4 regions of the Enterobacter cancerogenus genome follow, and region 1 is predicted to be linked to each of the others. Evidence: predicted binding sites of a transcription regulator. Region 1 holds the regulator's gene; each other region holds the start of a gene.
The links. The regulator CRP, encoded in region 1, controls carbon source genes, mostly activating them, when cyclic AMP is high. The targets are predictions, from matches to a motif close to ATGTGANNNNNNTCACAT.
Positions count from the first base shown of each region.

Region 2: mlc (sugar metabolism global transcriptional regulator Mlc) is a predicted target of CRP. The motif match lies at 1,799-1,816, and genes of this name have one in related genera.
Region 3: cdd (cytidine deaminase) is a predicted target of CRP. The motif match lies at 1,826-1,843, and genes of this name have one in related genera.
Region 4: azuC (stress response protein AzuC) is a predicted target of CRP. The motif match lies at 2,346-2,363, and genes of this name have one in related genera.

Region 1 is NZ_CP077290.1:3,113,341-3,117,121, forward strand. It holds gene I6L58_RS14610 (YccS/YhfK family putative transporter) at 1-1,855, opposite strand, end outside; gene crp (cAMP-activated global transcriptional regulator CRP) at 1,913-2,545, opposite strand; gene I6L58_RS14620 (OsmC family protein) at 2,857-3,261, shown strand; gene I6L58_RS14625 (phosphoribulokinase) at 3,346-3,781, opposite strand, start outside.
Region 2 is NZ_CP077290.1:548,560-552,340, forward strand. It holds gene bioD (dethiobiotin synthase) at 1-360, opposite strand, end outside; gene mlc (sugar metabolism global transcriptional regulator Mlc) at 491-1,711, opposite strand; gene I6L58_RS02515 (LysR family transcriptional regulator) at 1,839-2,738, opposite strand; gene I6L58_RS02520 (MFS transporter) at 2,859-3,781, shown strand, end outside.
Region 3 is NZ_CP077290.1:4,356,704-4,360,484, reverse strand. It holds gene map (type I methionyl aminopeptidase) at 1-479, opposite strand, end outside; gene I6L58_RS20620 (CidA/LrgA family protein) at 681-1,079, shown strand; gene I6L58_RS20615 (CidB/LrgB family autolysis modulator) at 1,076-1,771, shown strand; gene cdd (cytidine deaminase) at 1,901-2,785, shown strand; gene sanA (outer membrane permeability protein SanA) at 2,913-3,626, shown strand; gene mglC (galactose/methyl galactoside ABC transporter permease MglC) at 3,732-3,781, opposite strand, start outside.
Region 4 is NZ_CP077290.1:4,632,791-4,636,571, forward strand. It holds gene I6L58_RS21955 (RpiB/LacA/LacB family sugar-phosphate isomerase) at 131-769, shown strand; gene I6L58_RS21960 (MFS transporter) at 807-2,231, opposite strand; gene azuC (stress response protein AzuC) at 2,444-2,527, shown strand; gene I6L58_RS21970 (DUF2766 family protein) at 2,633-2,884, shown strand; gene I6L58_RS21975 (anaerobic C4-dicarboxylate transporter) at 2,966-3,781, opposite strand, start outside.

The sequences.
Region 1 (3,781 bases):
GCGCAATTTCGCACGACTGCAAATAGCGCTGCGCCAGATCCGGGGTCAGCATCGTGTGCTCGCGCGCGAGGGTCGTCATCGCATTGATGTGCTCGACGATAAACTGGCTGTGCGTCACCCACAGTTTCATGTCTGCCAGATAGTGCGAGTTAAAGCCTGGCTCCTGCATCGCCTGGTTGAGCGAGTTAAACAGGGCGTTGTGCGCCTGGTTGACCTTCATGCGCTGATAGGCCAGCGGCGAGGGCTGCGGGTCGTCGCTGAGGATCAACCTGATAGCCTCCTGGTCTGCCTCCAGCGCGTCGTGGGCGTTTTGCCTGAGCAGCCCGCTCTGCCACTGCGGCCACAGCCAGACCATGCCGCCAAACGCAATCAGGCAGCCAATCAGCGTATCAACCAGCCGGGCGATGATGAACTGCTCGCCGTTGAGCGTGAGCAACTGCAGGGTATATACCGCCGTGACCGTAAAGCCAACCATCGCCCAGCCGTAGCTTTTGCGGATAATCAGGTAGCTCACCAGCGTAATCGCCAGCATTCCCGCCAGCGTATATCCCTCCGGCACGTGGAAGTGCAGGGTGACCCCGGCAATGACCAGCCCGGCAATCGTGCCGCCCGCCCGGTGCAGGATGCGCACCCGCGTGGCGCCGTAGCCGTTTTGGGTAACAAACAGCACGGTCATTAAGATCCAGTATGGCTTCGGCAGGTGCAGCGCCATCCCCATCAGGCTGGCGATGCTCAGCATCACGCTGATGCGCGCGGCGTTACGCAGCGCCGGGGATTTCAGCGACAGGTAGCTTTTAAGGGCGGGCAGCAGCGGGAGCCGTTTTTGTTTATCGGCCATCAGGTCGCGTGGGTAGAGCGGACGCTGGGTGCGCAGGACGCGCGCGATGCGGCTGAAGTGCCAGGCGGCGAACTGCCCGACCGGGTTATCCGGGTGCTGGCGGGCAATCTTCTCCAGCGCGCCGAGGGGCTTATCCATGTTAAAGCGCGTGGGGTAGCGGTGATAAAGAATGTCGTCCGCCAGCACCCGCAGGCGCGCGGACACCGTCTGAGCGTTCCAGCGGATCACCGCTTCGGCATGGCTACGCTCGACCAGCTTTTGCACCTCTTGCGGGTGATGCAGGCTGACCGAGATGTGCTCCTGCAGATCCAGCCCCACCTGGAAGATGCGCAGCAGCCGCTTGTAATCATGGTTTTTATTGGCGGCAAGCATATGCAGCTGCTGGTAACACTGGCCAATCAGATCCACCACCTTTTGCTGTCGCGTCAGCAGCGGCGGCAGTGATTTTTCCGGATCGGTGTGCTGGGTCAGCAGGGTGTATTTGGCCTCGCAGTACTCCGCCAACTGCACGTAGAGCAGGCTCAGGGATTCGCGCAGCGGCTGTTCCCGCCACAGCCAGAACCAAAACCAGTTGAATACGCCGTACCACAGCGTGCCGAGGGCGTAGATTAGCAGCGGCTCCCACACCGGCATATTGCCCGCCAGGCTCAGCGTAAAGATGGCGGCAATCAGTGAGGCGGGCAGCAGTCGGGCGTGCAGCGAGCTGATTTCAGCAGTCACGCCGAGCGTCATTGCCAGCACGGTCAGAATGAGCGGCAGCGGAATATCCCGGGCCAGCAGAAGCTGCACCGCGAGGCTACAGCCTGCAAACAGGCAGCCGCCAACGATCAGGCGTTTGAAAAAGCGCTTATGCGGCGTGTCGAGGCCCGCAATGTTGCAGCAGGCAGGCACAAGGGAAAACAGCAGACCCTGCTGGAGATGACCGAGGATCAGGCCCACGGCCACAGGAAGGCACAACACCAGCGTTTGCCGCAGTGCGTAGTTAACTTCCGGGTGATAGATCAGCCTGCGCCACATGGGGAGTAGAGACAAAAACGGCGTGTCACCTTGCGGTGGCACGCCGTTTGACCGTAATTAACGGGTTCCGTAGACCACGATGGTTTTACCGTGGGCAGAGATCAGGTTCTGGTCTTCCAGCATTTTCAGGATACGGCCCACTGTTTCACGGGAGCAACCAACGATCTGACCAATTTCCTGGCGGGTAATTTTAATTTGCATGCCGTCAGGGTGGGTCATCGCGTCCGGCTGTTTAGCCAGGTTCAGCAGGGTCTGCGCGATACGGCCGGTAACGTCGAGGAAGGCAAGGTTGCCCACTTTCTCAGACGTCACCTGCAGACGGCGAGCCATCTGGGAAGAGAGACGCATCAGGATGTCAGGGTTTACCTGAATCAGCTGACGGAACTTCTTGTAAGAAATTTCAGCCACTTCACATGCGGTTTTCGCACGAACCCAGGCGCTACGTTCCTGGCCCTCTTCAAACAGGCCCAGTTCACCGATGAAATCGCCCTGGTTCAGATAAGAAAGGATCATCTCTTTCCCTTCTTCATCTTTGATCAGCACTGCCACCGAGCCTTTGACGATGTAATACAACGTTTCCGCTTTTTCACCCTGGTGAATCAGCGTGCTCTTCGATGGGTACTTATGAATGTGGCAATGAGACAAGAACCATTCGAGAGTCGGGTCTGTTTGCGGTTTGCCAAGCACCATGCGCTGTTATCCTCTGTTATAAGCTGTCACCAGAGCCATAAATCGCATCCTGACTCTGGGGTTGCAATCGAATTCTTACCCATACCCTGGGAAGTCGGCTGTCGTAACGTTTCGCAGCCAGTAAAGTTTGATGTCCTCTGCATACATGTGTAACGTCAATGTATTACTGTAGCATCCTGAGTGTTTTAGCATAGCTTTTGACGCGTGTCTCCTGGTGTCTCGCTTCAGCATGATGCAGGTCGCCTTCCGTTGCGTGAAATGTAACGCGCGCGTACTCTGTCACCAAAAATGCAACGTTGGAGTTAATGAATATGCAAGCGCGTGTAAAGTGGGTAGAAGGGCTGACGTTCCTGGGCGAGTCTGCATCAGGCCACCAAATTTTGATGGACGGTAACTCCGGCGATAAAGCCCCAAGCCCTATGGAAATGGTGCTGATGGCGGCGGGGGGATGCAGCGCTATCGACGTGGTGTCGATCCTGCAAAAAGGCCGTCACGACGTGACCGATTGCGAAGTGAAGCTCACGTCTGAACGCCGCGAAGAGGCGCCACGCCTGTTCACGCATATCAATCTGCACTTTATTGTCACGGGTAAAGACCTGAAAGACGCGGCGGTGTCGCGCGCGGTTGACCTGTCTGCGGAGAAGTACTGCTCTGTGGCGTTAATGCTTGAGAAAGCGGTGAATATTACCCATTCGTATGAAGTGATTGAGGCCTAATCTTTTGGCGGGTGGCGCTTCGCTGACCCGCCCTACAAAAGCACGATCGTAGGCCCGGAGCGCAGCGCCACCGGGCAAAACAACTCACGCGATCTGCTTGCCTTCCATCAACCGCTGCACCAGCGGCGTCATGATTAACTCCATCGCCAGCCCCATTTTTCCGCCCGGCACCACCAACGTATTGATATGTGAAATAAACGACCCCTGCAGCATCGCCAGCAGCCACGGGTAGTCAATCCCGTCCAGATTGCGGAAATGGATGACCACAAAGCTCTCGTCCAGCGACGGAATGGTTTTGGCGGCGAACGGGTTGGAGGTGTCTACCGTCGGCACGCGCTGGAAGTTGATATGGGTGCGGGAGAACTGCGGCGTCAGGAAGTTAATGTAATCTTCCATCGAGCGCACCACCGAGTCCATCACCGCCTCGCGCGAATGACCACGTTCGCTGATGTCGCGCGTCAGCTTCTGGATCCACTCCAGGTTAACAATCGGCACCACGCCCACCAGCAGGTCAACATGG
Region 2 (3,781 bases), 2.3 Mb from region 1:
CAGGCTGCGCCAGCCGCCGGTGCCTTCAACCACCACGTGATCCACTTGCGCGCTGAGGTTCGCCAGCCCATCGGATAACAACGTGTAATTGATCAGGCCACTGTGCGCCACGCTGCTTTCATCTTCGCTTAACGCAATCGGATTGACCGCATGATAAGGCAGTTCCAGGGATGAGACGCTTTGCAGGACCAGAGCATCTTTATTGCGCAGCCCCTCTGGCGTCTCTTTACTGCCTTTTGCGACCGGCTTGTAGCCTGCAACGCGTTTATTGCTCGCCGCCAGGGCCTGCAATAGCGCGCGGGATACAACAGTCTTCCCGACAGAAGTATCAGTACCAGTTACAAAGAAACGCTTAAGCATGACTCACTCCACCCCTTGGGTATGCTTTGAAAATATAAACCAGGTAAATAATTCAGTGGAGGAAGTCTACGGGATGCCTGCGCTACCCGGCTTGAGATAGCGCAATTTTTCGTACATCTCTGGAAAAGAGTTAACCCTGAAGCAAACGGATCAGTAAAGAACCGTTATACATTGCGTCTTTGACCAGCGCCGCGCCGGCCATAGTGCCCTGGTTAGAAAACTGGGTGCTTTCAACCACGATATTCTTGCTGTACGCGGGCAGAGATTGCTGGTTGATGCAGGCGGATATCGTCGGAAAGAGAATATCGGGTGCCTGGCTCAGCGGCGAACCAATCAGAATTTTTTGTGGATTAAAGAGATTGACCATGATGGCGAGGATCCGGCCCACGTTATTCCCCACGCCGGTAATGATGTCCTTCGCCAGCAGATCGCCCTGCTGCGCGGCGGCGCACAGGGAGTCGACGGTTAAGGGCTGGCCGTGAAGCGAGGAACTCATCGACTGGCTCAGACGCACCTGCGCCAGCTCCAGCACGCTTTCTACACTGGCAATGGTTTCCAGGCAGCCGTGGTTGCCGCAATAGCAGCGCTTACCGTACGGATCGACCTGAGTATGACCAATTTCAACCAGGCTACTGCTTCCGGCATGCAGCAAGCGTCCGTCGGTAATCACGCCGGCCCCGACGTTATGATCGATAACCACCTGAATCACGTCCCGCGCGCCGCGCGAGGCACCAAACAAGGCTTCCGCCATCGTCCAGGCGCTGATGTCGTGCTGAATATAGACGGGCACCCCGGTATGGCTCTCCAGCACATCGCCAAGGGGCATCTCTTTCACGCCGTCGTAAAACGGCATGCGATGCACAATGCCATTTTCCGTATCAATGATGCCGGGCAGGGTGATGGCGATCGCCGTCAGGCGCTCAAGGCGCTGCTGATGGCGTATAAAAAATTGGTCGATATGAGTGAGAATGGCGTCAAGGAGCGGCTGTTCGGCATCAAGCGGCAGATCCAGACGGTCTTCCACCACCAGCTTGCTGCTTAAATCACGCAGGGCAAGGAAGATTTCACCGCGGCTTATGCGCATCGAGAGGTAATGCCAGGCCTCGGTTTCGACAATCAGCCCTACCGCCGGACGTCCACGGCTGCCCGGCTCCTGGATTTCTGTCTCCTGAACAAGATGGGCTTCCAGCATTTCGCGAACAATTTTCGTGATACTGGCAGGCGCCAGTTGAGCCAGGCGCGAAAGATCGATGCGCGAAACCGGTCCGAGCTGATCAATCAGGCGATACACCGCGCCAGCGTTGGTCTGCTTAATCTGATCAATATGCCCTGGCTGACTATCAGCAACCACCTCGTACTCCCTTATTTTCGAGCTTCGAAATAAACTGTGGGCTATGGTGAAGCACTTCAATGGCCGCCGTCAAATTTTTACTTAGCCATGTGATTTACAGCACATTTCTGCCCTCTTTTCCCTGTATTTATCGCCCCTGTGAGGCGCTGATAAGCTGCTTTTTAAAACGCTGTGCCGCCTGGCTCAGTTCATGATGTTTTGACCACACCAGCCACATCTCAGAGACCGCATCCTCTTCGGCAAGCGCAACCCAGCGCATCTCGCGCAGCTGCACCCGCTTAAAGGAGGCCGGCAAGATCGAAACCCCCAGCCCTGCCGCCACCAGGCCGATAATCGTCATCGCCTCTCCCACCTCCTGGGCGATCGTTGGCCTGAGATCGTAGCGACGCAGTAATCCAAGGATATCATCATACAGGCCTGTGCCCACCTGCGGATCAAAAAAGACAAACGGCTCAGCTGCCAGCTCTGTCAGGGTGACGACGGGCTTTGCGGCCAGCGGATGATCGCGCGGGATCATCGCCATCAGCGGCTCGCGCAGGATAACCTCCCACGCCAGCGTGTCGGGGAGCAGAGTATTGCGCATCAGCCCGAGGTCAAGCGACCCCTCGTTGAGGGGCGAAATTTGCTCACGGGTATTAATTTCGCGGGTCTGAATATGCACGTACGGAGAGTGACGGCGAAACGAGGAAAGCGTGGCCGATACTGCACCGATAAAGGGTGCCGAGGAGGTAAAACCGATGCGTAACTCCCCCGTTTCGCCCAGGTACAGGCGTTCCGCCCTGGCGGCGGCGTCGTTCACCAGGCCCAGAATGTGTCGGCTATCGGCAAGAAACTGCCTGCCCGCCGCGGTCAGGCTTACGCTGCGGTTAGTCCTGGCGAGCAGGCGTGCACCAATCTGCTGCTCGAGGATCTGAATTTGCTGGCTCAACGGGGGCTGGGAGATATTCAGACGCGCGGCGGCGCGGCCAAAATGCAGCTCCTCAGCGACCGCGACGAAGTAACGTAGGTGACGCAGCTCGATATTCATATTTATAAAGTATCATTTGAGATTATTAATATATTAGACAGAATATTTACATTTTCCTACTCTGATCCTGTGATCATATTCGTCACCCGTCATCCCGGGGATGTTAAGCAAGGAAACCGTGTGAGTCGTACATCTACCCTCGATATCGATCCGGCAAGCGATATCGATGATTTACCCCCAGCAGCACAGCCGGTGCAGTTCATCAAACGTGGTACCCCTCAGTTTATGCGCGTCACGCTGGCGCTCTTTTCGGCCGGTCTGGCCACCTTTGCCCTGCTCTACTGCGTTCAGCCCATCCTGCCCGTTTTATCCCATGAGTTTGGCGTCTCGCCTGCCACCAGCAGTATTTCGCTCTCCATTTCAACCGGCATGCTGGCGGTGGGCCTGCTGTTCACCGGACCACTTTCAGATGCGATAGGCCGTAAACAGGTGATGGTCACGGCGCTTATGCTGGCGTCCGTATGCACGCTCTTGTCCACCATGATGACCAGCTGGCACGGCATTCTGGTGATGCGCGCCCTGATTGGCTTATCGCTGAGCGGCGTGGCGGCAGTTGGCATGACCTACCTCAGCGAAGAGATCCACCCGAGCTTCGTCGCGTTCTCGATGGGGCTGTACATCAGCGGAAACTCCATCGGCGGGATGAGCGGGCGTCTGCTGAGCGGTGTCTTTACCGACTTCTTTAACTGGCGCATTGCGCTGGCGGTGATTGGTCTCTTCGCCCTTGCCGCCGCGCTGATGTTCTGGAAAATTTTGCCCGCGTCACGCCACTTCCGCCCGACGTCCCTGCGCCCGAAAACGCTGTTTATCAATTTCCGTCTGCACTGGCGGGATAAAGGGCTGCCGCGTTTATTCCTGACCGGTTTCCTGCTGATGGGGTCGTTTGTCACGCTGTTTAATTACATCGGCTACCGTCTGATGCTCTCCCCGTGGCACCTGAGCCAGGCGGTGGTGGGTCTGCTGTCTGTCGCCTATCTGACCGGCACCTGGAGTTCACCGAAAGCCGGAGCGATGACTGCACGGTTTGGCCGTGGCCCCGTGAT
Region 3 (3,781 bases), 1.2 Mb from region 1:
CTTTCAACGTGCGACTGAATAGCGTGGCCGATATCCCCGAGCGTCGCGCCGGGCTTCACCGCCTTGATCCCTTTCCACATCGCTTCGTAGGTTTTTTTCACCAGCCGACGCGCCAGCGGTGAAACATCGCCAATCAGATACATTTTGCTGGAATCGGCAATCAGGCCCTCTTTTTCAAGGGTGATATCAACGTTCACAATTGAACCGGACTTCAGATGTTCAGACTCTTTAGGAATGCCGTGGCAGACCACCTCGTTGACGGAGGTGTTAAGCACATAAGGAAAATCATACTGCCCCTTACTGGCCGGGCGAGCCTGAAGCGTATCGACGATAAACGCCTCAACACGGTTGTTTATCGCCATGGTGGTCACGCCGGGCGCGATAAATCCGTCTAACATGGTAAAGACGGAGGCTAACAGTTCCCCGGCGTGGCGCTGTCTGACGAGCTCATCGGCGGTTTTAATGATGATTGACGGCATAGATCGTCTCCTGTGCAGCCTGTTAATCGTTTGATTCATAAATGAAACTAATACTGGCATGCAAACGGGCTGCTGTCCATTTGGTGAAATGCCCAACGTTCCCTTTCGGAATGTCTGGTATTCTCAAATTTCATGATGTGATCCGTGGCACACTTCTGGGTTTAATTGTATGATGAATGCGTTTCTTCAAGGACTTTTACCATGAGCAAATCATTGAATACTGTCTGGCAATATCTGCGCGCATTCGTCCTGATTTACGCCTGTCTCTATGCCGGGATCTTTATCGCCTCGCTGCTGCCCATCACGATCCCCGGCAGCATTATCGGCATGCTGATCCTGTTTGTGCTGCTGGCGCTGCAGGTGCTACCCGCAAAGTGGGTCAACCCCGGTTGCTTCGTACTTATCCGCTATATGGCGCTGCTGTTCGTGCCTATCGGCGTGGGGGTGATGCAGTATTTCGATTTGCTCAAAGCGCAGTTCGGCCCGATTGTGGTCTCCTGCGCGGTCAGTACGCTGGTGGTATTGCTGGTGGTGAGCTGGAGTTCGCATCTGGTACACGGCGAACGTAAAGTGGTCGGGCAAAAAGGAACCAAACAATGATAGCCAATATCTGGTGGTCGCTGCCGTTAACCCTGGTGGTCTTCTTCGCCGCGCGTAAACTGGCCGCACGTTTTAAGATGCCGCTGCTTAACCCGCTGCTGGTGGCGATGGTGGTGATTATTCCTTTCCTGATGCTCACCGGCATTCCTTACGAACGCTACTTTGCCGGGAGCAAAATATTAAACGATTTGCTGCAGCCTGCCGTCGTGGCGCTGGCGTTTCCTTTATATGAACAGCTGCACCAAATCCGCGCCCGCTGGAAATCCATCATTACCATCTGTTTTTTGGGCAGCCTGGTGGCGATGATCACCGGCACATCGGTAGCGCTGCTGATGGGCGCATCGCCCGAGATTGCCGCCTCCATTATGCCTAAATCCGTCACCACGCCGATTGCCATGGCAGTGGGCGGCAGCATCGGTGGGATCCCGGCCATCAGCGCCATGTGCGTGATCTTCGTGGGTATCCTGGGGGCGGTGTTTGGCCACACCCTGCTTAATGTGATGAAAATTCATACTAAAGCCGCGCGGGGTCTGGCGATGGGTACCGCCTCACACGCGCTGGGTACCGCGCGCTGTGCCGAAATGGATTATCAGGAGGGCGCATTCAGCTCCCTGGCGCTGGTCATCTGCGGGATCATGACCTCGCTGATTGCCCCGTTCCTCTTCCCGGTGATCCTGGCCGTGGTGGGCTAAAATTTTGCGATGCGTCGCGCAAATTTCATTTTGATTTCATAAGTTGCATACATTATGAGAAGTGGATCACATATTAAGGCCCATCGGCTCCGTACACTACCGATCCATTAACCTTGATGAGGCAACGCCATGCACCCACGTTTTCAAACAGCTTTCGCCCAGCTTGCAGAGAATTTGCAATCAGCCCTGGCCCCGGTTCTGGCGGATACGCATTTCCCCGCCCTGCTGACGGCGGAGCAGGTCACGACGCTTAAACAAGCCACGGGACTGGACGAAGACGAACTGGCTTTTGCACTGCTGCCACTGGCTGCCGCCTGCGCCCGCGCCGATCTCTCCCACTTCAACGTTGGCGCCATCGCGCGCGGCGTCAGCGGCGTCTGGTACTTCGGCGGGAACATGGAGTTCCTCGGGGCCACCATGCAGCAAACCGTTCACGCTGAACAGAGCGCCATCAGCCACGCCTGGCTGCGCGGTGAAAAGGGCCTGCGCGCGATCACCGTTAACTACACCCCCTGCGGCCACTGCCGCCAGTTTATGAACGAGCTGAACAGCGGACTTGAGCTGCGCATCAATCTGCCGGGCCGTGAGCCGCATACGCTGGGCGATTACCTGCCAGATGCGTTTGGCCCGAAAGATCTGGAGATCAAAACGCTGCTGATGGACGCGCAGAACCACGGTTTCGCCCTCTCCGGTGATGAGCTGAGCGAAGCGGCGATTGCCGCTGCTAACATGAGCCACACCCCTTACAGCACATCGCCAAGCGGCGTGGCGCTTCAGTGTCGTGACGGGCGCATCTTCACCGGCAGCTACGCAGAGAACGCCGCGTTTAACCCGACGCTGCCCCCGTTGCAGGGCGCGCTCAACCTCCTGAGTCTCAACGGCTATGACTACCCGGACATCCAGCGCGCGATCCTCGCAGAAAAAGCCGATGCACCGCTGGTCCAGTGGGATGCTACCGCCGCCACCCTGAAGGCGCTCGGCTGCTCGACAATCGACCGCGTACTGTTGGCGTAATGTTGACGGCGGGCAGAAATGCCCGCCCGTTTGCTGAAAAACCCCTCAGTTGATTCACCGATTCTTGCGCTAACCAGGCGGGTAAAGTAGCCTGAGTTAAATTTCACCTTCGGTACGAGCCATCTTCATGTTAAAGCGCGTTTTTTACAGCCTGTCTGTCCTGGTCGGCATACTGCTGTTGGTCGTGCTTGGCCTTGACCGCTGGATGAGCTGGAAAACCGCCCCCTACATCTTTGACGATTTGCAGGATCTCCCGTATCGCCAGGTCGGCGTGGTGCTCGGCACAGCCAAGTACTATCGCACCGGGGTTATTAACCAGTATTACCGTTACCGTATTCAGGGTGCGCTGAACGCCTATAACAGCGGCAAGGTGAACTACCTGCTGCTGAGCGGGGATAACGCCCAGCAAAGCTATAACGAACCGGTGACGATGCGTAAGGATCTGATTGCCGGCGGCGTTGACCCGGCGGATATCGTGCTCGATTATGCCGGCTTCCGCACGCTGGACTCCATTGTGCGCACCCGCAAAGTCTTCGACACCAACGACTTCATCATCATCACCCAGCGCTTCCACTGCGAGCGTGCGCTGTTTATCGCGTTGCATATGGGTATTCAGGCCCAGTGCTACGCGGTACCGTCGCCAAAAGATATGCTCAGCGTGCGCGTGCGTGAGTTTGGCGCTCGCTTCGGTGCTCTGGCTGACCTCTACATCTTTAAACGCGAACCGCGCTTTTTAGGCCCGCTGGTGCCCATCCCAACGATGCATGAAGTGCCGGAAGATGCGCAGGGTTACCCGGCAGTACGGCCGGAACAGCTGCTGGAGTTGCAGAAGAAACGCTAAACCCCGTCGGGTGGCGGCTTCGCCTTACCCGACCTGCCATCGCGATTTTGTAGGCCCGGTAAAAAAAAGCCCGCTACAAGAGCGGGCTTTTTCACATCACTTCTCTTATTTCTTACGCGCGTATTTCAGGGAGTCCAGCGCTACCGCGAAGATGA
Region 4 (3,781 bases), 1.5 Mb from region 1:
AATTGTGAGCGCATCTTTGTTTTTTAAAACAAGTTTTCACTTAATTTGAAAGCGTGTTTGTTTGATAGTAAGGTGAAGATGAAACGCTATCCACTGCGGGAAGACCCGCCACGTATTCAGGAGAGAAAAGATGAAAATTGCACTGATGATGGAAAACAGCCAGGCAGCCAAGAATCCCATCATCCTCAATGAGCTAAAGGCCGTCGCGGACGAAAAAGGCTTCCCTGTCTATAACGTGGGGATGAGCGATGAGAACGATCACCATCTTACCTATATTCACCTGGGCATTATGGCGAGTATTTTGCTCAATTCCAAAGCCGTCGATTTCGTCGTGACGGGCTGCGGTACCGGTCAGGGTGCGCTGATGTCGCTCAACATTCATCCCGGCGTGGTTTGCGGCTACTGCATTGATCCGGCTGATGCCTTCCTCTTTGCCCAGATCAACAACGGCAACGCCCTTGCACTGCCGTTCGCCAAAGGGTTTGGCTGGGGTGCCGAGCTGAACGTGCGTTTCATCTTTGAGAAAGCCTTCACCGGTCGCAACGGCGAAGGGTATCCGCCAGAACGTAAAGAGCCTCAGGTACGCAACGCCGGGATCCTCAACCAGGTGAAAGCGGCCGTGGTGAAAGAGAACTACCTTGATACGCTGCGCGCGATTGACCCTGAGCTGGTGAAAACCGCCGTATCCGGCCAGCGCTTCCAGCAGTGCTTCTTTGAAAACTGCCAGGACAAAGAGATTGAAGCTTTCGTCCGTGGCATTGTGGGCTAACGGTGCTTTACCGGGCGGCGCAACGCTCGCCCGGTTTTCATGACGACGGCTTCGCCGAAACCGCGCTGCCTGCATCTTTTGCCAGGCGCAGCGTGTCAAACATGCCTGCCAGACAAATCACCGCGATAACGACAAACGCAAGCCGAAAGCTGATGCCGGGAACGGCTGCGAGTCCGAAAGCATCGCCGATCTTCTCTCCGAGACGAATGCCAATGGCCCCCAGGGTGATACCTAATCCCACCGCAAGCTGCGTGGCGGTTGAAAACAGCGTATTGGCATAGCTCATCTGTGCGGAAGGCACATCGGCAAAAGCGAGGGTGCTTACCGCAGTAAACTGAATGGAGCGGAAGACGCCGCCGAGATAGAGGATCAGCATGATGAGCCAGACGGGGGTTGTGGGGGTAATAAACGCGCAGGCCAGCAGCGCCAGCACGTTCAGCGCGCCGTTGATCAGCAGTAACCGCTTAAACCCGAGGCCGCGAATAAGCGGCGTGGTCGCCGGTTTAATGGTGAGATTGCCGACGAACACCGCCAGCACCAGCAGGCCTGCATGAAAGGCGTCCATCCCGAACCCCACCTGAAACATCAGCGGCAGCAGAAAGGGAACGGCGCTGATCGAGGCGCGAAACAGCGAGCCGCCGTACATCGTGACGCGAAAAGTGGCAACCTGCATCGCCTCGAGTCTTATCATTGGCCACGCGGCGCGGCGGAAATGGCGCAGCGCAACGCTCAGTGCCACCCCGCCCACGATGAACAAACATACCGTCAGTCCCATCCTGACGTGCTCCCCGCCCATCAGTTCCATGGCGTAAACCAGGCTCACCATGGCAACAGTGGTGGCTATAAACCCCGGTGTATCGAACGGACGACGGCTCTCATCCCGCAGATCGGGAATAATTCGCAGCGCCAGAAGAATAGCCGCAATGCCTAACGGGACGTTGATGAAGAAAATCCAGCGCCAGTCAGCAAAGTGGGTGATAAACCCGCCCAGCGGCGGGCCAATAATCGGGGCAACCAGTGCCGGCCAGGTGAGGGTGGCGATGGCGGCGATCAGCTGGTGTTTCGGCGTGGTGCGCAGTACGGCCAGGCGTCCGACGGGAACCATCAGCGCGCCGCCCATCCCCTGAAGCACCCGCATCGCCACAAACGCATCAACGGTTGTCGACAGACCGCAAAAAACCGAGGCCAGGGTGAAGATCGCCAGCGCGAGGGCAAAGACTTTGCGCGCACCGAAACGGTCCGCAATCCAGCCGCTGGCGGGGATCAACACCGCCAGGGTAATAAGGTATGCGCTGATTCCGATATTCAGATCCACGGCCTGCACGCCGAAGCTTTTTGCCATGTCCGGCAGGGCGGTGGCAATGACCGTGCCGTCAAGAAACTCCATAAAGAACGCGCCGGCAACTAAAAGCGCCGCAGGCGATAAGCCTCGGTTCGCTTTCCCGGTGATGTTTTCACTCATCCTGTCCTGCCGTATCAAAAAAAATGATAAAAATTTACTGGAATTTATAGAACCATAACTCACGGATTTACCAATGCTTTTTTAACAATACAGCAGCATTGCGCCCGTTTTTGACTGTGATATGCATCACAAAATCATTGATTTTTGTGATGGTGGTCATATTATAAGCGCAGAGAAAATAACACCTGCATAACACGTTACTGGAGCATCAAATGAAACTGCGCAAAATCCTGAAAAGCATGTGGGCAAACTACTGCAACACCTTCAAAGACGTCCCACCGGGTGCGATGTTCTGATAAAAACCTGCTTCGGCAGGTTTTTTTATGTCTGCTGGCGACGAGAGGGAGATGAAAGGGCGTACGTTTTGCTACTATGGCGGCCTTTAAAAAAGGAGAAACCCCATGTCACAAAACCTGAGCGCCGATCAGGAACTGGTATCTGACGTCGTCGCATGCCAGTTGGTTATCAAACAAATCCTTGATGTGATTGACGTTATCGCGCCGGTAGAAGTGCGCGAGAAGATGTCCACCCAACTGAAAAACATCGATTTCACCAGCCATCCTGCTGCGGCCGATCCGGTCACTCTTCGCGCGATCCAAAAAGCCATCGCGCTGATCGAGTTGCGTTTCACGCCGCAGGGTGAGTCTCACTAAAATAAACCGATGTTTTGAATTTAGAAACCGTTTTCTGCTCAAACGGCGAAGGGCGACGCTGAACGTCGCCCGGAGAAGGATTCAGAAGAACGTTTGTACCAGCAGATAGCTGGCCGCACACGCGCAGCTCACGCCGATAAGTCCAGGCAGAATAAAACTGTGGTTGATGATGAATTTGCCGATGCGGGTCGTTCCTGACCTGTCGAACCCGATGCAGGCCAGATCGCTCGGGTAGGTTGGCAGCACGAAGTAACCATAGGAGGCCGGGAAGAAGGCGATCAGCATTTTCGGATCGATGCCCAGCATTAGCCCCATCGGGGCGACGGCGGTGAGTGCCGCCGCCTGGCTGTTCACCAGCTTCGACACCAGAAACAGGACGATGGCGTAGGTCCACGGATGGCTTTTGACCACCCCCTCCAGCGCCATTTTCAGCTCATCAAGATGCGCCTGAAAGAAGGTGTCGCTCATCCACGCAACGCCAAACACCGAGAAAATGGCGACCATCCCCGCTTTAAAGACCGCACCGTTAGAAATGTCAGAGGCGTTGACCTTGCAGGCTATCAGCATCACCGCCCCGGCAATCAGCATCATCATCTGGATGACGAGGTTCATCGACAGGGCGGTTAATTTGCCTTTTACCTCGAAGGCCGGCCGCAGTTCTGGCAGCGCACCCAGCAGGACAACCACCGCGATCCCGGCAAAGAAGATCCATGTCGACCAGTAGGCCTGTTTTGGAAAACGCTGATTCATCAACGTTTCCGTTCCGCCGTAGATAAACTCGCGTTGTTTCGGATCGCTTAACTTTTTCTGAAACTCGGCGTCATCCGCCAAATCTTTACCGCGACGCAGGCTCCACAGGGCCGCGACGGCTACCCCGAACAGCGATGCGGGAACGGA